4 regions of the uncultured Enterovirga sp. genome follow, and region 2 is predicted to be linked to each of the others. Evidence: predicted binding sites of a transcription regulator. Region 2 holds the regulator's gene; each other region holds the start of a gene.

Region 1 (5,183 bases), on a different contig from region 2:
TGAACCTCGAAGCGGTAGGTGAGCGGGAGCACTCCGCTTAGAAGGCCGGTGTTCGCCGTCGCCGGTTTCGCCGCGCTCGCTTCGGAAGAAATGCTCGCATCTGCGATGTCTTTCACGGCGAACTCGGAAGGAGTCTCGGGCACTTTTAAGTCGGCGAGCGCGAGAAGACCCAGAAACGTCCTCGCCTGCGCCTCCGCTACCACATCGGATGAATCGTGCAGAGACTTGAACCGTCCAATGATAGCATCGCGATCACTTCGCGAGATGTTCTCATTGATAACAATGAGGTCGGGATAGGCCTCCCTAAGAGCTTGTGCCATGACGGCTCGAGATCGAGCCCCGTCACGGTAGTCTTGATAGCGCTGTGTTGGTGAGCCGTCGGGCGTTAGGAAACCAAGGTCTTTGAGGAGCGGGATGATGCCACGATCATTACTGGAGGCGAAACCGATTGCTTTTAGGTGATCGTTGTTAAACTTTTCTGGCGGTACGCCGTGCTGAATCTTCTGCATGACCCCGGGCAGATTTTTTGTTGAAGCGAGATATCGGTTTGTTGTTGGCACGGGGCACCTCTGGTTGCATGTTGACCGATTCTCATTCCTCCCGCTACTCCGCCGCCTCTCGTCTCGCCACCGACTTCGCCGCCCTCCCCTTCTTCACGGCCGGCTTCGCCTCCGCCTCGCGGACCAGAGGCCGCCGCTTCAACACCTCCCGCAGAAACCGCCCCGTGTGGCTCGCGCCGCTCGCGGCGATGTCCTCCGGGGTGCCCTGGGCGACGATGGCCCCTCCCCCGTCGCCGCCTTCGGGGCCCATGTCGATGACCCAGTCGGCCGTCTTGATGACCTCGAGATTGTGCTCGATCACCACGACCGTGTTCCCCTGTGCGACGAGCTCGTGCAGCAGCTCCATCAGCTTGGCGACGTCGTGGAAGTGGAGGCCGGTCGTCGGCTCGTCCAGGATGTAGAGGGTGCGGCCGGTCGAGCGCTTGGAGAGCTCCTTGGCGAGCTTCACCCGCTGGGCCTCGCCGCCGGAGAGCGTCGTCGCCTGCTGGCCGACATGGACGTAGTCGAGCCCGACCCGGCACAGCGTCGCGAGCTTTTCACGGATCGTCGGGACGGCGCGGAACAGGTCGGTCGCTTCCTCGACCGTCATGTCGAGCACGTCGGCGATCGAGCGCTCGCGGAACTTCACCTCCAGCGTCTCGCGGTCGTAGCGGCGGCCCTTGCAGACGTCGCAGGTGACGTAGACGTCGGGCAGGAAGTGCATCTCGATCTTGATCAGGCCGTCGCCGGCGCAGGCCTCGCAGCGGCCGCCCTTGACGTTGAAGGAGAAGCGGCCCGGGCCGTAGCCGCGCGCCTTGGCCTCGGGCAAGGCCGCGAACCAGTCGCGGATCGGCGTGAAGGCGCCGATATAGGTGGCCGGGTTCGAGCGCGGCGTGCGGCCGATCGGCGACTGGTCGATGTCGATCACCTTGTCGAGATGCTCGAGCCCCTCGATCCGGTCGTAGGGGGCCGGGTGCTCGGCCGCGTTGTTCAGGCGGCGGGCGACGGCACGGTAGAGCGTGTCGATGACGAGCGTCGACTTGCCGCCGCCGGAGACCCCGGTCACGCAGGTGAAGAGGCCGAGCGGCAGCTCGACGGCCACGTCCTTCAGGTTGTTGCCCTTGGCGCCGACGAGCTTGATCTGCCGCGCCCGGTCGCGCTTGCGGCGTTTTGCGGGGATCGGCACGGTCTTGCGGCCGGTGAGGTAGTCGCCGGTGAGCGAGTTCGTGTCGGCCATCACCTCGTCCGGCGTGCCCTGGGCGACGATCCGGCCGCCGTGGATGCCGGCGCCGGGCCCGACATCGACGACGTAATCGGCGGAGCGGACCGCGTCCTCGTCATGCTCGACGACGATCACGGTGTTGCCGAGGTCGCGCAGCCGCCGCAGCGTCACGAGCAGGCGCTCGTTGTCGCGCTGGTGCAGGCCGATCGAGGGCTCGTCCAGCACGTAGAGAACGCCGGTGAGGCCGGAGCCGATCTGCGAGGCGAGCCGGATGCGCTGCGATTCACCGCCGGACAGCGTGCCGGAGGCGCGCGCGAGGGTCAGGTAGTCGAGGCCCACGTCGGACAGGAAGGTCAGCCGCTCGCGGATCTCCTTCAGGATGCGGGCCGCGATCTCGTTCTGCTGGCCGGTGAGCTTTTCGGGCAAAGCGACCGCCCAGCCGACCGCCTCCTTGATCGAGAGCGCGGTGACCTCGGAGACGTCGCGCCGGTCGACCTTCACGGCCAGCGCCTCCGGCTTCAGCCGCTTGCCGCCGCAGGTCGCGCAGGGCGTCTCGGACATGAAGCGCGAGATCTCGTCGCGCGCCCAGTCCGACTCGGTTTCCTTGTAACGGCGCTCGAGATTGGTGATCACGCCCTCGAAGGGCTTGTTCACCTCGTAGGCCCGGAGCCCGTCGTTATAGGCCATGCGGACGGGCGTGCCGTCCGACCCGTAGAGGATCACCTTCTGCACGCTCGCAGGCAGCGCCGACCACTTGGCGGCGGTCGAGAAGCCGTAATGCTTGGCGAGCGCATCCAGCGTCTGGCCGTAATAGGGCGAGGTCGACTTGGCCCAGGGCGCGATCGCGCCGCGCTTCAGCGACAGCTCGTGGTTCGGCACGATCCGGGCCGGATCGATCCGCATCTCGTGCCCGATCCCGGCGCAGGTCGGACACGCGCCGGTCGGCGAGTTGAACGAGAACAGGCGCGGCTCGATTTCCGGGATGGTGAAGCCGGAGACCGGGCAGGCGAATTTCTGGCTGAAGGTGATGCGGCGGGGCGCGTCTCCCTCCCCCTTGGGGAGGGCGGACTCGCGCGCCGCGCGAGCCGGGAGGGGCTTGCCCCCTCCGTCGGGCGCTCCGCGCCCGCCACCTCCCCCGGAGGGGGAGGAGACAGCGTCGTCCGCGAACTCGATCACGGCGATCCCGTCGGCCATCTCGAGCGCCGTCTCGAGCGAATCCGACAACCGCGCCGCGATGTCGGGCCGGACGACGAGCCGGTCCACGACGACGTCGATGTCGTGCTTGAACTTCTTGTCCAGCACCGGGACGTCGTCGATCGGGTAGAAGGTGCCGTCGATCTTGAGGCGCTGGAAGCCCTTCTTCTGGAAGTCGGCGATCTCCTTGCGGTACTCGCCCTTCCGGTCGCGCACGACGGGCGCGAGGAGGTAGAGCCGCGTCTTGTCCGGCAGCGCGAGCACCCGGTCGACCATCTGCTGGACGGTCTGGCTCTCGATCGGGAGCCCGGTCGCGGGGGAGTACGGCACGCCGACCCGCGCCCAGAGGAGGCGCATGTAGTCGTAGATCTCGGTGACCGTGCCGACGGTCGAGCGCGGGTTCTTCGAGGTCGTCTTCTGCTCGATCGAGATGGCGGGAGAGAGGCCGTCGATCTGGTCGACATCCGGCTTCTGCATCATCTCGAGGAACTGGCGCGCATAGGCCGAGAGCGATTCGACGTAGCGGCGCTGGCCTTCGGCATAGATCGTATCGAAGGCGAGCGAGGATTTCCCGCTCCCCGACAGGCCCGTGAACACGACGAGCTTGTCGCGCGGGATCGTCAGGTCGACATTCTTGAGATTGTGCTCGCGCGCACCCCTGACGGAGATGACGCGCTGGTCGCCGAAGTCGCGCGGACGGGAACGGTCGAAGAGGTCGTCGAGCTTGGGCATGGGCGTCCGGCGGCCGCGGGCGCGGCGAGGGTCCAGGATCGGCAGAGATAGGCACGCGCCCGCCCGAGCACAAAGCGGACTGTCTTCTCAGATTAGAACAGAACGCGTACGAGTCGCAACGCCGGCAGGGTCCAGCGAGGGCTCCGGGCCGGGCCGACAGGGAGTCCGGGATGTCCGTCACGCCAAAGCACTTCACCTGGTACGAGCTGATGACCACGGAGCCGGAGGCGGCCGCGTCCTTCTACCGCGACGTGGTCGGCTGGAAGGCCGAGCCGGCGGAGAGCGCGCCGATCCCGTATTGGCTGCTGCACGGCACGAAGGGCATCGCGGCCGGGCTGATGGGGCTCTCGGCCGAGGATTGCACGGCCGGGAAACGGCCGGGCTGGATCGGCTCGATCGAGACGGACGACGTCGACGCCACCGTGCAGCGGGTCGCGGAGCTCGGCGGCGCCGTCCATGTCCCGCCCATGGACATTCCGAACGTCGCCCGCTTCGCGATCGTGGCCGACCCGCAGGGCGCGGTCTTCGGGCTGATGCGGTGGGTGGACGCCCCCGCGCAGGCCGCGCTGATGACGACGGGCCATGCCGGCTGGCACGAGCTGATGGCCGCGGAATGGGAGGCCGTGTTTCCCTTCTACGAAAACCTGTTCGGATGGCGGAAGCTCGCCCCCATCGATATGGGGCCGATAGGGACCTACCAGCTCTTCGGCATCGAGGATGGCGAAGGTTTCGGCGGCATGTTCACGAAGCCGCCCGAAGTCCCGGCCCCATTCTGGCTCTACTATATCAGCGTGCCGTCGATCGACGCCGCCAAGGCGAGGGTGGAGGCCCTGGGCGGGCAGGTGCTGAACGGCCCGATGGAGGTGCCTGGCGGCATGTGGATCATCCAATTCCTGGACCCGCAGGGCGCCATGACGGCTCTGGTCGGGCCGCGCTAGAAGAGACGCGACGGCGCGCAATACATCGCAGTGCAGGTGCAGCATTCTTCTTTGCTTTGCAGCATAGATCGGCGACTTGTCCTTCCGGCGCAAGTTTCGCTTGCGTCTCCCGGGCATTCGGCGACATTCTGCCGGCGAACCGTTCCGGCATTCTGCCCGCGGACAAGTCCGGTCAAGCCGGACGGCGCGGGATCACCTTTGCGCTGCCGTGCGTCCAGGCTGCCAGAGACGCGGTCGAGAGGGAGACGGCTCATGGTGGATGCTCGATTCACGCGTCGGCGCGTGCTCAAGACAGGAGCGGCGTCAGCCGCTCTCGTGGCGGCCCCCTTCGTGCGCGGCGCGCACGCGGCCGGAACCGTCTCGGTCGGCTTCTGGGACCATTGGGTGCCGGGCGCCAACAAGGCGACGGAGGAGATCTGCCGAGCCTGGGGCGAGAAGGAGAAGGTGGAGGTCCGGATGGACTTCATCACCTCCCAGGGGAACAAGAACCTCCTGACCATCGCGGCCGAGGCGCAGGCAAAATCCGGGCACGACGTCTTCGCCTTCCCGACCTGGTAC
Region 2 (5,183 bases):
GACTTCGCCCGCGACGCCTATTTCCGCGGGATCGGCGCGGTCGGCTCGGCCTCGGGCCGTCTTGTGAGGATCGAGCCGCCCCCGTTCGCGCCCGACCTGTCCTTGCGGAGCGCGGCCCTGATCGACCGGGCCCGGAACGCGCTCACGGCCAGGATCGTCGAGGCGATCGGCGGGCAGGCCGGCGCCGTCTCGGCCGCGCTCGTCACCGGCAAGCGCGGCCTCATCGACGAACGCACGAACGACATCCTGCGGGCGGCCGGAATCTACCATGTCGTGTCGATCTCCGGCCTGCACATGGTGCTGGCCGCAGGCCTCTTCTTCGCCGCGACGCGCGCGCTCCTGGCGCTCTCGCCGGCGCTGGCGCTTGGCTGGCCGATCAAGAAGATCGCGGCGATCGTCGGCATGGCGGGCGCGACGGCCTATTGCATCTTCTCCGGCTCGGAGGTCGCGACCGAGCGCTCGCTCGTCATGATCCTCGTCATGCAGGGCGCGATCCTGTTCGACCGGCCGGCGCTGTCGCTCCGCAACCTCGCCATCTCGGCGATCCTCGTCCTGACGCGGGAGCCCGAGGCGCTGCTCGGACCGAGCTTCCAGATGTCCTACGCGGCGGTCGCGGGCCTGATCGCCTTCGCCGAGGCGGCGCGTCGGGTCCGCCCCGCGGCGGAGGCGGGCGACCCGCTTCGTCGGGCGGCACTCTGGGTCGGCATGACGCTCGCCGGCATCCTGGGCACGACGCTCGTCGCGACGCTCGCGACCGGGCCGTTCGGAACCTTCCACTTCCAGAATGTCCAACCCTACGGGCTGATCGGCAACGCCGCGACCCTGCCCCTCGTGTCCTTCGCCGTGATGCCGGCCGCCGTGATCGGCGTGGTCGCGCTCCCCTTCGGCCTTGACCGTCCGATCTGGGCGGCCATGGGCTATGCCACGGACGGCGTGCTCCGCCTGTCGGAATGGGTCGCGGGTTTCGCCGGTTCGACGCTGGTGGTGCCGGCCTTCGGGGCGGGCGCGCTCTCGCTCTTGGCCTTCGCGCTGCTCGTCGCGACGCTCTGTGGTTCGGCGCTCCGGCTTCTCGCGGGCCTTCCCTTCATTCTGGGCGTGGCGCTCGCCTCCGCTGCGCCGCGCCCGGACATCTACGTGGCCCGGGACGGGTCGGGCGCCGCGGTCCGGGGCCGGGACGGCCGGCTCGCGCTCCTGGGGCGGGTCCCGGCCTTCACGGCCGAGCAATGGCTCAAGGCCGATGGCGATGCGCGCCGGGCCGCGGATGCCTCGCTCAAGGCCGGACCGCGCTGTGACCGGATCGGCTGCACGATCGAGATGCGGGACGGCCGGATCGTCTCGCATCTCCTCGACCGGCGCGGTTTTGCCGAGGATTGCGGCCGTGCCGCCGTCGTCCTCTCCCACCTTCAGGCACCGCCGGACTGCGCCGCGCCCACCCTGGTCGACCGCGCCTTCCTGGCCGGACACGGAGCGACGACCCTGTTCGCGACGTCGTCGGGGTTCCGGCTCGAGACCACCCGCCGCCCTGGCGAGAGCCGGCCATGGCTCGCCCGCAAAGCCTCCGCGAGGCCGGCCGCCGCCATCGCATCCGCCTCGCCGCCGCCGGGCAGGCCCGCCTCACGTCCTGCTCCGGCGGAGGAGGCGGTGCCGGACCTCCCGGATGCCGATGCGGAGCCTTGAGGCACTCGCACCGGGAGGACGGGCGCGCCGCTCGGCCGTCAGTACCGCCTGACGAGACTCACGAGCTTGCCCTGGATGCGGACGCGGTCGGGGCCGAGCACGCGCGTCTCGTAGGCCGGGTTCGCGGCTTCGAGCGCGATGGAGGATCCGCGCCGGCGAAAACGCTTCAGCGTCGCCTCCTCGTCGTCGATCAGCGCGACGATGATGTCGCCGGTCAGCGCGTCGTCCTGGCGTTTGATGACGACCGTGTCGCCGTCGAGAATGCCGGCATCGATCATCGAATCGCCCCGCACCTCGAGCGCATAATGTTCGCCCGACGCGAGGAAGTCCGGCGAGAGCGTGATCGAATGCGAGCGGTTCTGCAGGGCGGAGACCGGCGTGCCGGCCGCGATGCGGCCCATGACCGGGATCGAAACGGCCTTGCCGCCGTCGGGAACGCCGCCCGGAGCGGCCGCCGGCGTCGTACGGGCTCGCCCGAAATTGCCCTCGACGACGCTCGGGCTGAATTTCGGCCTGGCGGTCGTCTCAGGCATGCGCAGGACTTCGAGCGCCCGCGCCCGGTTCGGTAGCCGCTTGATGAAGCCGCGCTCCTCGAGAGCGGTGATCAGCCGGTGGATGCCCGATTTCGACTTCAGGTCGAGCGCCTCCTTCATTTCGTCGAAGGAGGGCGGCACGCCGGATTCGGAGAGGCGCGCGTGAATGAAGCGCAGCAACTCGTTCTGCTTGCGGGTCAGCATCGTCGCGCTCCTGCTCGAACGACTCGGGTGAGAAACAAAGCATGAACGGCGTAACCGTTCTGCTAATGTTCCACAAGCGGCGATGTGGACTTTCGGACCTACTCTTCCGCTCTACTCGGCCGGCGCGATCGCGGGATCGGCTTTCGCCCAGAGTTCGGGGCGAAGCTCCTCGGGCCGATCCGGGAAGAAGAGGGCGCACAGGAAGGTGACGGTCGCGACCCCGGCAAGGACCAGGGTCGCCGAGGTGAGGCTGCCCGTGCGTTCGTGCAGGAACCCGATGAGCGGGGCTGCCACGGCGCTGCCGAGGAAACCCATGAAGAAGCGCACCGAATAGAGCTTCGCCCGCAGCGGTGGCGCGACGTAGCGGGCGGTCATCGTCTCGTTCACGGTGACTTGCCCGAAGATCACCGCGGCCGCGACCCCGGCTAGCGGCAGGACCAGCCAGCCCTGCGCGAAGGAGAGCGCGGCGAGGGTCGGGGCGAGGACGAGGGCCAGCGGCAGGAAGAGGCGTTTCAGCGTCGTGCGGTCGATGAGCCGTCCGACCGTGAACTGGGTCGCGGCGCCGCACAGCGTGACCGCGAAGGCCAGGATTCCGACGATCGGGATCAGGTTCGCGTCGCCGGCGAGCCGCTCCTGCATCAGCTTCGGCAGGAGAAGCGTGAAGGCGTTGAAGACGAGGCCCGAGACGACCGCGATCGCGAGCAGCGTCGCGACGGCGCGCCGGACGAGGGGCGCCGGGATCACCGGGAAGGGCGTCGCGGAAGGATGGGCGGCGTGGTCGTATTCCGGCACCCCAATCCAGAGGAGGCCGAGCCCGATGCACACGATGCCGGGCACCATGAAGGCGACCTGCCAGCCGTAGCGCTGGGCGAGGAAGGCCGTGACGACCGGCGCAAGGGCGACGCCGAAATTGCCGAAGACGCCGTTCGTGCCGATTGAGCGGCCGGGTCGCTCGCCCGCCGCCTCGACCAGCATCGCGGTCCCGATCGGGTGATAGATCGCCGCGAAGAGCCCGGCCGAGCCGAGTGCCAGCGCGAGGAGGAGGGGGGTCGCCGCGAAGCCGGCCGCGATCAACGACAGGCCGGTGCCGAAACAGAAGGCCAGCATCAGCGCGTGGCGCCCGATTCGGGCGGCGAGCCATCCCTGCGGGAGCGAGGCGACCCCGTAGAGGACGAACATGCCGGTCGCGAGCGCGAGCACCGGCCCGTAATCGGGCCCGAAGGCGCCGCCGGGCCGGGCCATCACCAGCACCGCCGTCGGCAGGATCAGCAGGCTGTAATGGGTGAGGAGATGCGCGGCGTTGACGAAGACGATTTGCCGGCGGGCCGAGCTCGCCATGATGGAGCCTCCGCGAGGATCGTGAGCCGCCCCGGCACTAGACGAAGGTCGCGCGAGCGTCCAGCACGGCCTGAAGGGCGCCTCAGGCGGCGCTTCGGGCTTCGCCGGTCGTGCCCGGCGCCTTCGCTCCACCTTCCAGGACGCGCTCGATATAAATGCGCCGGACCACGACCATGACCACGGCGAGGAGCGGGGTGGCGACCAGGATGCCGGCAACCCCGAACAGCGTCCCCATCCCGAACAGCACCACGATCAGCAGGACGGGCGGGATGTCGACCTGCGATTTCTGCACGATCGGCTGCAGGACGTTGTTCTCGACCTGCTGCACGCCGACCAGCAGGCCGAGCGTCCAGAGCGCCGTGGTGGTGTCGGCCGCGAGCGCGATCAGGATCGCCGGGACGGCGGACAGGATCGGTCCGAGATAAGGGATGAATTCGAGAAGGCCGGCCAGGAGCCCGAGCACGAGCGCGTAGGGCACGCCGATGGCCCAGAGGCCGAGCGCGACCATGGCTCCGATGAAGGCCATGAGGATGAGTTGCGCCCCCAGCCACGACACGATCGTGCTTTCGAGCTCGTCCAGGAGTTCGTCCGCGAACGCGCGGTGCCGCACGGGGACGAGCCGCACGAAGCCGCGCCGGTAGAGGTCGGGTTCGAGGGCGAGGAAGATCGCCGCCCCGAGGACGAGGCCCGCATAGCCGAGCGAGCCCGAGATGCCGGCGAGGATGCGGCCGGCATGGCCCATGGCCTCGCTCGGCTCCGGCAGACTGAGCCCGGACGAGATCTGGCCCCAGAGGGATTCGAGCCAGGGATGGTCGCCGAGGCGACGCTGGAAAGCGCCCGCCGCCTCTGGCAGCTTCTGCACGAGCTGCCGTGCCTGGTCCGCGAGGGTCGGGGCCAAGAAAGCCGCGGCGGCGGCCGCCGCGAGCGCCAGCACGGCCACCACCAGGACCACCGCCCAGCGACGCCCGAGGCCCAGCTTCCGGTGCAGGATGTCGCCGACCTCTCGCAGGAGCACCGCGAGGATCACGGCCAGGAAGGTCATGAGGAGGAGCGTGCGAAGGGCCCAGGCCGCAGCCGCGAGCGCCACGAGCGCCAACACGACGAAGCCGGCGAACACGACCCGGCTCCTGAAGGCAGCATCCGTCGCGGCGGGAGGTGTCGAATCCGTGTCGATCATCGGGGGCTCTACCTGCGACGGCATCCGGGTAACGCAGTCTCGTGACAAACGCTCAATCGTGCGTGCGATCCCCCCTCCGCCGCAACCCGGCCGGGGCCTCGCCCATGCGGCCTTCCCGAAACGCGCGCTGAACGGCCGTCCGAGCGGACCCGGTTCAGGTCGAACGGGCGAGGATCAGAGGTCGCTGCCCCCGATCGCCCGGCTGACATTCGACGGGTAGAGCTTCACGCCGATCCGCTTTTCGGCATCGGCGA
Region 3 (5,183 bases), on a different contig from region 2:
GACGGCGGCATCGACCTCGCGGCGGTCGCCGGCTCCGGCCCGCATGGCCGCGTCGTCCAGGCCGACGTCCAGGCTGCCATCGCTGGCGGCGGCGCGAAGGCCGCCGCACCCGAAACGGCCAAGCCCGCCGCGCCGGCCCCCGCTGCGGCCCCGGCTCCGGCCCCCGGGGCCGCCGCTCCGGCAGCAGCGCCGTCCATGTCGGACACGCAGATCAAGAAATTCTTCGAGCCGGGCTCCTTCGAGGAGATCCCGCACGACAACATGCGCAAGACCATCGCGCGCCGCCTCGCGGCCTCGATGCAGACGACGCCGCATTTTTATCTCACCGTCGATTGCGACCTCGACGCTCTGCTCGCGCTCCGCGAGCAGCTGAACGGTGCCGCGCCCAAGGACAAGGACGGCAAGCCCGCCTACAAGCTTTCCGTCAACGATTTCATGATCAAGGCGCACGCGCTCGCGCTGATGCGGGTGCCGGCCGCGAACGTGTCCTGGACCGAGGGCTCGATGCTCCGGCACAAGCATGTCGATGTGGGCGTCGCGGTCGCGATCCCCGAGGGCCTGATCACGCCGATCATCCGCAAGGCCGACACGATGAGCCTCTCGGCCATCTCGAACGCCATGAAGGACTTTGGCGCACGCGCGAAGACCCGGAAGCTGAAGCCCGCCGAATACGAGGGCGGCTCGACCGCGCTCTCCAATCTCGGCATGTTCGGCATCAAGCAGTTCACGGCCATCATCAACCCGCCGCACTCGACCATCCTGGCGGTCGGCGCGGGCGAGAAGCGGGTCGTCGCGAAGGGCGGTCAGCCGGCGGTCGCGACCGTGATGTCGGCGACCCTCTCCTGCGACCACCGCGCCATCGACGGCGCGCTCGGCGCCGAGGTGATCGCCGCCTTCCGGCAGCTCGTCGAGAACCCGATGGCGATGCTGGTGTGAGCCCGTTCCTTTGCGCCGTGTCACGAACGCCTCTCGCCCTTCGGAACGGCGGACCTGGCCATGGGCCGAACCCAGACTGCATCGGACGGTCTTGATCGTGGTCCGACATGCTCGCGGGGGGCGGCCGAGGCGAACTTACCCGTGAATGCCAGCGAAGAGCGCCTCGTCGCCATCCTCGACGGCATCGGCGAGTGTTTCTACGCGGTCGATCGGGACTGGCGCCTCACCGTCTTCAATCGCGGCTCGGAAGATTTCTTCGGCTTCCCGCGGAGCGAGGTTCTCGGACGGCTCCTCTGGGAGGTCATCCCGGTTCTCAGCATCGCGGGGGTCGAGCCCCTCCTGCGGGCCGCGATGGAGGGCCGGGCCGGAGAGATCACGGCTCGCTCCGCGATCCGACCGGATCGGTGGCTCGAGGGGCGTTTCTATCCCATTCCGGACGGCGTCGGGATCTCCTTCCGCGACGTGACCGAGCGCCGGGCGGACGAAACCGCGCTCAGGCAGCGCGAGGCCGAGCTCGCCCATGTCCAGCGCATCGTCGGCATCGGTAGTCTTCAGGTCGAACTCACGGCAGGGTTCCGGAACCGCCGCTCGCCGGAATATCTGAAGCTGCACGGCCTCCCGCCCGAAGCCGCCGACGAGCCGCACGAGGATTGGGTGGCCCGTATCCACCCGGAGGACCGGGAGAAGGTCGACGGCGATTTCCGGCGCGCCGTCGAGGGACATGCGGTGCAATACGAGGCGGAGTATCGGATCGTCCGCCCGTCGGATGGGGAGACGCGCTGGATCGCGGCTTCGGCCGAGATCGAGCGAGGCCTCGACGGCCGGGCGGTTCGGCTGATCGGCGCCCACCGTGACGTGACCGACCGCAAGCGCGCCGAACTGCACCAGAAGCTGCTGATCAACGAGCTGAACCACCGCGTGAAAAACACGCTCGCGACGGTCCAGTCAATCGCGGTCCAGAGCCTTCGCCGTGAGGCGACGACGGAAGAGGCCCGGCACGCCTTCGAGTCGCGCCTTCTCGCCTTGTCCCGGGCCCATGATGTCCTGACACGCGAGAGCTGGGACGGGGCGGAGCTGAGGGAGATCGTCGATCAGGCCCTCGACCCATACCGAGCCGGAGTGGGCGAGCGCTTCACCGTCGAGGGTCAGAGCCTGCGACTCTCGCCGCGCTCGGCTCTCGCGCTCGCCATGGCGCTGCAGGAACTCGCCACCAACGCGCTGAAATACGGCGCGCTGTCGATCTCCTCGGGCCGTGTCTCGATCGCCTGGGGTCTGGACGTCGCAGCCTCACCCGATCGGCCGCTGCATCTGAGCTGGGTCGAATCCGGAGGACCGCCTGTCACGCCGCCGACCCGACTGGGCTTCGGGCGAAAGCTGATCGAGCGAAACCTCGCTCAGGATCTCGAAGGCGACGTCGTCATGGACTTCGCGCCGGGCGGCCTGGTCTGCCGGCTGCAGGCGCGCCTGCCGTCGCGGTCGTGATGGCCGTGGCGGACCGTCCGACCGCCGACCTCGGCAGCAGTCAGTGATAGGCGATCAGCCATCCGACGCTGATCACCGGGACAACCGCCCCGAGAACGACGCACAAAATCCTGGTTGGCATCGCCGTTCTCGGCTGAAGCGATGACGATGTCCTGGCCGAACCACCGTTACCGCTGCAAGGTTCCTGCTCCAGGCGGGCGGCTTGCCGCCTTGTGGCAGCACGAGAACAAAGATAGAACGAAAAGCGTGAGGACGGAAGCGGGCTCGCACTTGCCGATGGGAGTTCCTGTCGCCAAGGTGCCGGGTCTGCGCGGCAAGTGGAGTGTGTCATGGCCGGAAGCGTGAACAAGGTGATCCTGGTCGGCAATCTCGGGCGCGATCCGGAGGTCCGTCGCACGGGCTCGGGCGACCCGATCGTCAACCTGAGACTCGCTACGTCCGAGAGCTGGAAGGACAAGCAGACCGGCGAGCGCAAGGAGAAGACGGAGTGGCACTCCGTCGTCATCTTCAACGAAAACCTCGGACGGATCGCGGAGCAGTACCTGAAGAAGGGTTCGACCGTTTACATCGAGGGTCAGCTGCAGACGCGGAAATGGCAGGACCAGTCCGGCCAGGAGAAGTACACGACCGAGATCGTCCTCCAGCGCTTCCGCGGCGAGCTGACCTTGCTTGGCGGGCGCAGCGGCGGCGGCTCCTCCGATTTCGGTGAGGATACGGGCGGCGGCCAAGTCAGCCGGGGCGGCGATTTCGGCCGCTCGGGCCCGATGGAGCGCAAGCCCGCGATGGCCGGCGGCGAGAGAAGTGGCGGCGGCGGGGGCGGCTACGCCAAGGACCTCGACGACGACATCCCGTTCTAGGGCTGGACCCTGATGCGTCCGTCCTTCGACGAGGCGGACCTCGTCCGCGGCATCTCGGCTTGGACCGCGGTGGAATCACCGACCTCGGACCCGGCAGGTGTGAACCGCGTCATGGACCTCGCGTTCGACGAGGCCTCGACCTCGAGTGTGGCCGTGGAGCGCGTCGCGGGGCGCGACGGGCTCGGCGACAGCGTGATCCTGCGGGCCGGCCCTGGATCCGGTGATCCCGGGATCCTGGTCCTGTCACATTTGGACACGGTGCATCCGCTCGGCACGCTGGCGCGCGACCTGCCGATCCGGCGCGACGGCGACCGGCTTTACGGGCCCGGCATTTACGACATGAAAGGCGGCGCCTATCTGGCCTTCCGGGCCTTCCTCGCGGTCGCGAAGTCCGGCGCAGCGCCGCGTCCCATGACCTTCCTGTTTACGTCGGACGAGGAGATCGGATCGCCCACGACGCGCGGGATCATCGAGGATCTCGGTCGCAGGGCTTCCGCCGTGCTCGTGACCGAGCCCGCCCGCGACGGCGGCAAATGCGTGACGTCGCGCAAGGGCGTCGGCCGGTTCGAGTTCGAGGTCGAGGGGCGGCCCGCCCATTCCGGCTCGCGCCATCCCGACGGCCGCAGCGCCATCCGGGAAGCCGCCATGCACATCACTTCGATCGAGGGCATGACGGATTACGACCGCGGCATCACGACGACGGTCGGGCTGGTCTCGGGCGGCACGGCCCAGAACGTGATCCCGCAGCATTGCCGCTTCTCGGTCGACCTCAGGGTCGTGACGGCATCCGATGGCGAAGCCCTGGAAGAGAAGCTGCTCGCGTTGCAGCCGCGCGGCCCGGACATCAAGCTCCGGATCACGGGCGGCATGAACCGACCGCCCTACGAGCGGACCGAGGCGATTGCAGCTCTCTACGAGCAGGCCCGAGCGCTCGCGGCCGAGATCGGCCTGGATCTGGGCGAGGTGCCGCGGACCGGCGGCGGCTCGGACGGAAACTTCACGGCCGCCCTCGGCATCCCGACGCTCGACGGCCTCGGGGTCGACGGGGACGGTGCTCACACCCTCTCGGAACATGCCCTGGTTTCGAGCTTCGTGCCGCGGGCGCGGCTGATGGCGAGCCTCCTGCAGAACCTGCGCTGAGCGAAACGGGTGTGGAGACCGCGCCGGTTGCGGTGCGGCTCCTCGCGCGCCATATCAAGATGGTGCTCGCAAGCGCCTCAATCGGCTTGCGTTTTCCCTATCGCGCGCCGGTTCCCCCAAGGCGCCGCCCGGTTGGCCGAACGCGGCTGAATCGGATAGACGATGCGGGTGTAGTTCAGGTGACAGACTTTGGCTGACAGCGACAACGACCCGCCGGACGAGGGTCGCCCACCCCAGGACCCTGCCTCGGACATCAGGTCGGTCTCGATCGTCGACGAGATGAAGCGGTCCTATCTCGATTACGCGATGAGCGTGATCGTGAGCCGGGCGCTGCCCGATGCCCGCGACGGCCTCAAGCCCGTCCACCGCCGCATCCTGTTCTCGATGCACGAGAACAACCAGACCCCGGACCGGCCCTACAGCAAATGCGCCCGCATCGTCGGCGACACGATGGGCAAGTACCATCCGCACGGCAATCTCGCGATCTACGACGCCCTCGTCCGGATGGCGCAGCCCTTCTCCATGCGGCTGCCGCTGATCGACGGGCAGGGCAATTTCGGCTCGGTCGACGGCGACCCTCCGGCGGCCGAACGCTACACCGAGGCGCGGCTCGACCGGGCCGCGATGCCGCTCCTCGACGATCTCGACAAGAACACCGTCGACTTCCAGCCGAACTATGACGGGCGCGAACGCGAGCCCGTCGTTCTTCCGGCCAAGTATCCGAATTTGCTGGTGAATGGCGCCGGCGGCATCGCCGTCGGCATGGCC
Region 4 (5,183 bases), on a different contig from region 2:
GGCGTCGACATGGCGCCCGAGGCGATCGCCGCGACCCGGCGGGTAATCGGCAAGGAATATGGCGACCGCTACGTCCCGGCGGTCCCGCGCAAATACACCGTCAAGGCGAAGAACGCCCAGGAGGCGCACGAGGCGGTGCGACCGACCGATCTCGGCCGGCTTCCGGCCTCCGTCTCCCGGTCGCTCGATGCCGACCAGGCAAGGCTCTACGAGCTGATCTGGGTCCGGACCGTCGCGAGCCAGATGGAATCGGCCGAGCTTGAGCGGACCAGTGTCGACATCGATGCTGCCGTTGGCCCGCGACACATCCAGCTGCGGGCGACCGGCCAGGTCGTGAAGTTCGACGGCTTCCTGACCCTCTACCGCGAGGGTCGCGACGAGCCGGAGCCGACCGGCGCTGCCGCGGATGCGGAGAGCGACGACGAGCGACGCCTGCCGCCGATGCGGGCCGGCGAGGCGCTGGAGCGCCGGCGCATCGCCTCGACGCAGCATTTCACCGAGCCGCCGCCGCGCTATTCGGAGGCGAGCCTCGTCAAGCGGATGGAGGAGCTCGGCATCGGGCGGCCCTCGACCTATGCGGCCGTGCTCGCGGTCTTGCGCGAGCGGGAATACGTGAAGCTCGACAAGAAGCGGCTCGTTCCGGAGGACAAGGGCCGGCTCGTGGTCGCCTTCCTGGAGAGCTTCTTCCGCCGCTATGTCGAATACGATTTCACCGCCGCGCTCGAAGAGCAGCTCGACCGCGTGTCGAACCACGAGATCGACTGGAAGGACGTGCTGCGCGAGTTCTGGCGCGACTTCTCGGCCGCGGTCGGCGAGACGAAGGACCTGCGGACGACCGAGGTTCTGGATGCGCTGAACGAGCTTCTCGGCTCCCACATCTTCCCGGCCAAGGAAGACGGGTCGAATCCCCGCACCTGCCCGACCTGCGGCAATGGCCAGCTTTCCTTGAAGCTCGGCAAGTTCGGCGCCTTCGTCGGCTGCTCGAACTACCCGGAATGCCGCTACACCCGCCAGCTCGCGGCCGCCGGCGGCGAGGACGGCGACCCGGGAACGCCCGGCATCCGCGCGCTGGGCGAGGATCCCGAGACGGGCCTACCCGTCACGGTTCGGGACGGGCGGTTCGGCCCCTTCATCCAGCTCGGCGAGGGCGAGAAGCCGAAGCGGTCCTCGATCCCGAAGGGAACCGAACCCGCGACGATCGACCTCGAACGGGCGCTGAAGCTGCTGTCGCTGCCGCGCGAGATCGCGAAACACCCGGAGAGCGGCCAGCCGATCCTGGCCGGGATCGGCCGCTACGGACCCTATGTCCAGCACGGCAAGGTCTATGCGAGCCTCAGCCGCGACGACGACGTGCTCGAGATCGGCGGCAACCGGGCGATCGACCTGATCGTGACGAAGGAATCCGGCGGTGGCCGCGGCGGCCGTGTCGTCGATCCGGGACGGCTCATCGGCGATGACCCGGAAACGAAGAAGCCGATCGTCGTGAAGGCGGGAAAGTACGGGGCCTATGTCTCGGATGGCGAGACCAACGCAACGATCCCGCGCGAGACGAGCGCGGATGCCGTGACGCTCGACGAGGCCGTGGCTTTGCTCGTCGCCCGCCGAGCAGCCGGACCTTCGAAGAAGCCGGCACGTGGGCGGGCCGCGGCCCCGAAGAGCAAGGCTGCGAGCACCACGGAGCGCGCCAAGCCCACCAAGAAGAAGGTCGTCCGTAAGGCGCCGAAGAAGGCTGGCAGCCCGAAACGGAAAGCCGCCGAGTCCTAGGGGACGCCGGATGAGCGACATCGAACCCGAACTCGTTCTCCGGACCGACGACGGCCCGGTCACGACCTTGTCGCTGAACGCCGTCGCACGCCGCAACGCGCTGTCGCTCGAGCTTCGAGCCGCGCTGGAGCGCACGCTTCGTGGGGCGATGGCCGATCCCGATTGCCGCGCCATCGTGCTCACGGGCGAGGGCGATCATTTCTGCGCTGGAGGCGACATCGTCGCGATGGCGGGTCTCGACGCGATTTCGGGACGTAACCGGCTCACCAGCGCGCACGACATCGTCCGGCTCCTGGTCGAGGGCGAAAAGCCGGTCGTCGCTGCGATCGAGGGCTACGCCGTCGGGGCCGGCCTTTCGCTGGCGGCGGCTTGCGACATCGTCGTCGCCGGCCGGAGCGCGCGCTTCGCCTGTTCCTTCAACCGGCTCGGCCTCGTCCCGGATTTCGGCATCGCCTTCACGCTGCCGATGCGGGTCGGAATGGGCCGGGCCCGGCGGATCATGCTCGCGGCGGACACCTTCGACGCGGAGGCCGCGGAACGCTGGGGCCTCGTGGATCAGGTCGCCGAGGCCGGGGAGGCGCGAAGGGTCGCCGTCGCGCTTGCGTCTCGCATCGCAGCCGACGCCGCCCCCCTGTCCAACGCCTATGCCAAGCGCCTCCTCGCCCGGATGCCCGGCACGCTGGACGATGTGCTTCGCGCCGAGGCCGATGCCCAATCGATCCTGTATGCGAGCCGCGACTTCGCGGAAGGACGGGCGGCGTTCCTCGGCAAACGGAAGCCGAGCTTCGAGGGGCGCTAAGCGCGAGAGAACCCTCGGTTCTGCACAGACGATAGTACCCTCTTTGTTCTCTTTACCTCTGATTTGCTATGGTGGGGCTCCGGCGAATCAGCGTGTGAGTTCAGATGGCCGAACGGGATCTCTTCGGCGGTGGGGCGGCGCTCAGGAAGAGCGCCGAGCTGCCGCCCTCCCCTGGTGTGAGGACGGCCCGGGCCCGCCCGGCGCTTCAGGCTGTCCCGACGCCGCCGCCGAGCTACGACGCATCCACGATCGAGGTCCTCGAGGGGCTGGAACCCGTCCGCCGCCGCCCGGGCATGTATATCGGGGGCACCGACGAGCGCTCGCTGCATCACCTCTTCGCCGAGGTGATCGACAATGCCATGGACGAGGCCGTGGCCGGCCACGCCACCTTCATCGAGGTCTCGCTCGAGGCCGGCAACTTCCTGACCGTCACGGATAACGGCCGCGGCATCCCGGTCGATAAGCATCCGAAATTCCCGACGAAGTCCGCGCTCGAGGTCATCATGACCACGCTGCATGCGGGCGGGAAGTTCGATTCCAAGGTCTATGAGACCTCTGGCGGCCTGCACGGGGTCGGCATCTCGGTCGTGAACGCGCTGTCCGACGTGCTCGAGGTCGAGGTCGCCCGGAACCAGATCCTGTATCGCCAGGATTATTCGCGCGGATTGCCGCTCGGCCCCCTCTCCGAGATCGGACGCGTTCACAACCGCAAGGGAACGCGCGTCCGTTTCCATCCCGACCCGCAGATTTTCGGCCCGGACCTCACCTTCGAGCCCCGGCGGCTCTTCAAGATGGCCCGCTCCAAGGCCTATCTCTTCGGCGGCGTCGAGATTCGGTGGCGCTGCGACCCTGCGCTCCTGACAGGGCCTGATCCGATCGCGGCTGAGGCCACGTTCCGCTTCCCGGGCGGATTGCGCGACTACCTGCTTCGCGAGATCGAGGGCGCGACCCCGATCGCGGACGGCATCTTCGCCGGCAAGGTGACGAAGCCGGGCGGTCATGGCTCGCTCGAATGGGCGGTCGCCTGGCTCGCCGACGCGGATGGCTTTTCGAGCTCCTATTGCAACACGATCCCGACCCCCGAGGGCGGCACGCATGAGGGCGGGCTCCGGGTCGCGCTGCTGCGGGGCCTGCGCGAGCATGCCGAGCGGGTCGGGCAGGTGAAGCGGATGGCCGCGGTCACGACCGACGACGTCATGGCGCAATGCGCCGCCATGCTGTCGGTCTTCATCCGCGAACCGGAATTCCAGGGCCAGACCAAGGACAAGCTCGCGACGCTCGAAGCGTCCCGGATCGTCGAGGGCGTCATCCGGGACGCCTTCGACCATTGGCTCGCGGCCTCTCCGCTGCAGGCGAACCGGCTGCTCGACTGGGTCGTCGAGCGGGCCGACGAACGCCTCCGCCGCCGGGCCGAGAAGGAGGTCGCCCGCAAGAGCGCGACCCGGAAGCTTCGCCTGCCCGGCAAGCTCGCCGATTGCACCCGCGCCGGGGCGGCCGGATCGGAACTCTTCATCGTCGAGGGCGATTCGGCAGGCGGCAGCGCGAAACAGGCCCGGGACCGGGCGACCCAGGCGATCCTGCCGCTCCGCGGCAAGATCCTGAACGTGGCCTCGGCCGGTCGCGACAAGCTGGTCGCGAACCAGCAGCTCTCGGACCTGACCCAGGCTCTCGGCTGCGGTACGGGCAGCCACTACAAGGATGGCGACCTCCGCTACGAGAAGGTCATCATCATGACGGACGCCGACGTGGACGGCGCCCACATCGCCTCGCTCCTGATCACCTTCTTCTACCGGCAGACGCCCCGCCTGATCGACCGCGGCCACCTCTACCTCGCGATGCCGCCACTCTACCGGCTGACCCAGGGCGCGAAGACCGTCTATGCGCGGGACGAGAAACACCGCGAGGAGCTGCTGCGCACCGCCTTCAAGGGATCGGCGAAGGTCGATGTCGGCCGCTTCAAGGGCCTGGGCGAGATGATGCCGGCGCAGCTGAAGGAGACCACGATGGATCCCCGGAAGCGGACCCTTCTGCGCGTCACCATCGTCGACGCGGACGCCATCGGGACGGGCTATTCGATCGAGCGGCTGATGGGCAACAAGCCCGAGTCGCGCTTCGCCTTCATCCAGGAACGCGCCGCTTTCGCAGACGAGGCGCAGCTCGACATCTAGGCTCTGCCCGGCCCGGCCCGATCGAGGCGGAGCGAGACCACGCCGTCCTCCTCGGCCTCGCCGGTCACCGCAAAGCCGTGCCGGCGGTAGAAAGCGAGCGCGCCCAGGTTGCCCTTGATGACGAAGAGGCGGGTCGTCGTGGCGTCCGGGTGCAGAACGGCAAGTCGGGCGAGTAAAGCGCTCCCGATCCCCTGCTTCTGCTGCTCCCGCTGCACATAGAGCCGGACCACGAACAGCACCGGCGGACGAAAAGCCGAGGCATAGGCGTGCCCGACGATCTGCCCGGTCTCGAATTCCGCGACCAGGAAGGAGGCAGGTGCCGCCACCATCTGTCGAGCCAGCAGCTCCGGCGCGTGCCAGCGCTCGTGCAGGCTAGCGACGCGGTCTCGGCCGATCAGCGGCTCGTAGGTCTCCCGCCACAGCTCGCCCAAAAGCTCGAAAACGGCTGGGGC

The links. Region 2 encodes LexA, which represses DNA repair genes until DNA is damaged. Its sites were predicted from a motif close to TGTTCNNNNTGTGTTCNG; they were not measured.
Region 1: uvrA (excinuclease ABC subunit UvrA) is a predicted target of LexA. The motif match lies at 3,781-3,798, and genes of this name have one in related genera.
Region 3: ACFE87_RS01600 (single-stranded DNA-binding protein) is a predicted target of LexA. The motif match lies at 2,641-2,658, and genes of this name have one in related genera.
Region 4: parE (DNA topoisomerase IV subunit B) is a predicted target of LexA. The motif match lies at 2,597-2,614, and genes of this name have one in related genera.

What each region holds. Positions count from the first base shown of each region.
Region 1 covers NZ_CAXTAZ010000002.1:149,361-154,543, forward strand. The annotation lists gene ACFE87_RS02150 (DUF5343 domain-containing protein) at 1-560, opposite strand, end outside; gene uvrA (excinuclease ABC subunit UvrA) at 604-3,687, opposite strand; gene ACFE87_RS02160 (VOC family protein) at 3,858-4,625, shown strand; gene ACFE87_RS02165 (ABC transporter substrate-binding protein) at 4,878-5,183, shown strand, end outside.
Region 2 covers NZ_CAXTAZ010000033.1:31,113-36,295, reverse strand. The annotation lists gene ACFE87_RS16095 (ComEC/Rec2 family competence protein) at 1-1,677, shown strand, start outside; gene lexA (transcriptional repressor LexA) at 1,716-2,414, opposite strand; gene ACFE87_RS16085 (MFS transporter) at 2,526-3,752, opposite strand; gene ACFE87_RS16080 (AI-2E family transporter) at 3,835-4,929, opposite strand; gene ACFE87_RS16075 (SurA N-terminal domain-containing protein) at 5,104-5,183, opposite strand, start outside.
Region 3 covers NZ_CAXTAZ010000002.1:30,928-36,110, forward strand. The annotation lists gene ACFE87_RS01590 (pyruvate dehydrogenase complex dihydrolipoamide acetyltransferase) at 1-936, shown strand, start outside; gene ACFE87_RS01595 (sensor histidine kinase) at 1,078-2,418, shown strand; gene ACFE87_RS01600 (single-stranded DNA-binding protein) at 2,748-3,275, shown strand; gene ACFE87_RS01605 (M20 family metallopeptidase) at 3,288-4,415, shown strand; gene gyrA (DNA gyrase subunit A) at 4,605-5,183, shown strand, end outside.
Region 4 covers NZ_CAXTAZ010000004.1:32,297-37,479, reverse strand. The annotation lists gene topA (type I DNA topoisomerase) at 1-1,764, shown strand, start outside; gene ACFE87_RS03480 (enoyl-CoA hydratase/isomerase family protein) at 1,775-2,563, shown strand; gene parE (DNA topoisomerase IV subunit B) at 2,668-4,731, shown strand; gene ACFE87_RS03470 (GNAT family N-acetyltransferase) at 4,728-5,183, opposite strand, start outside.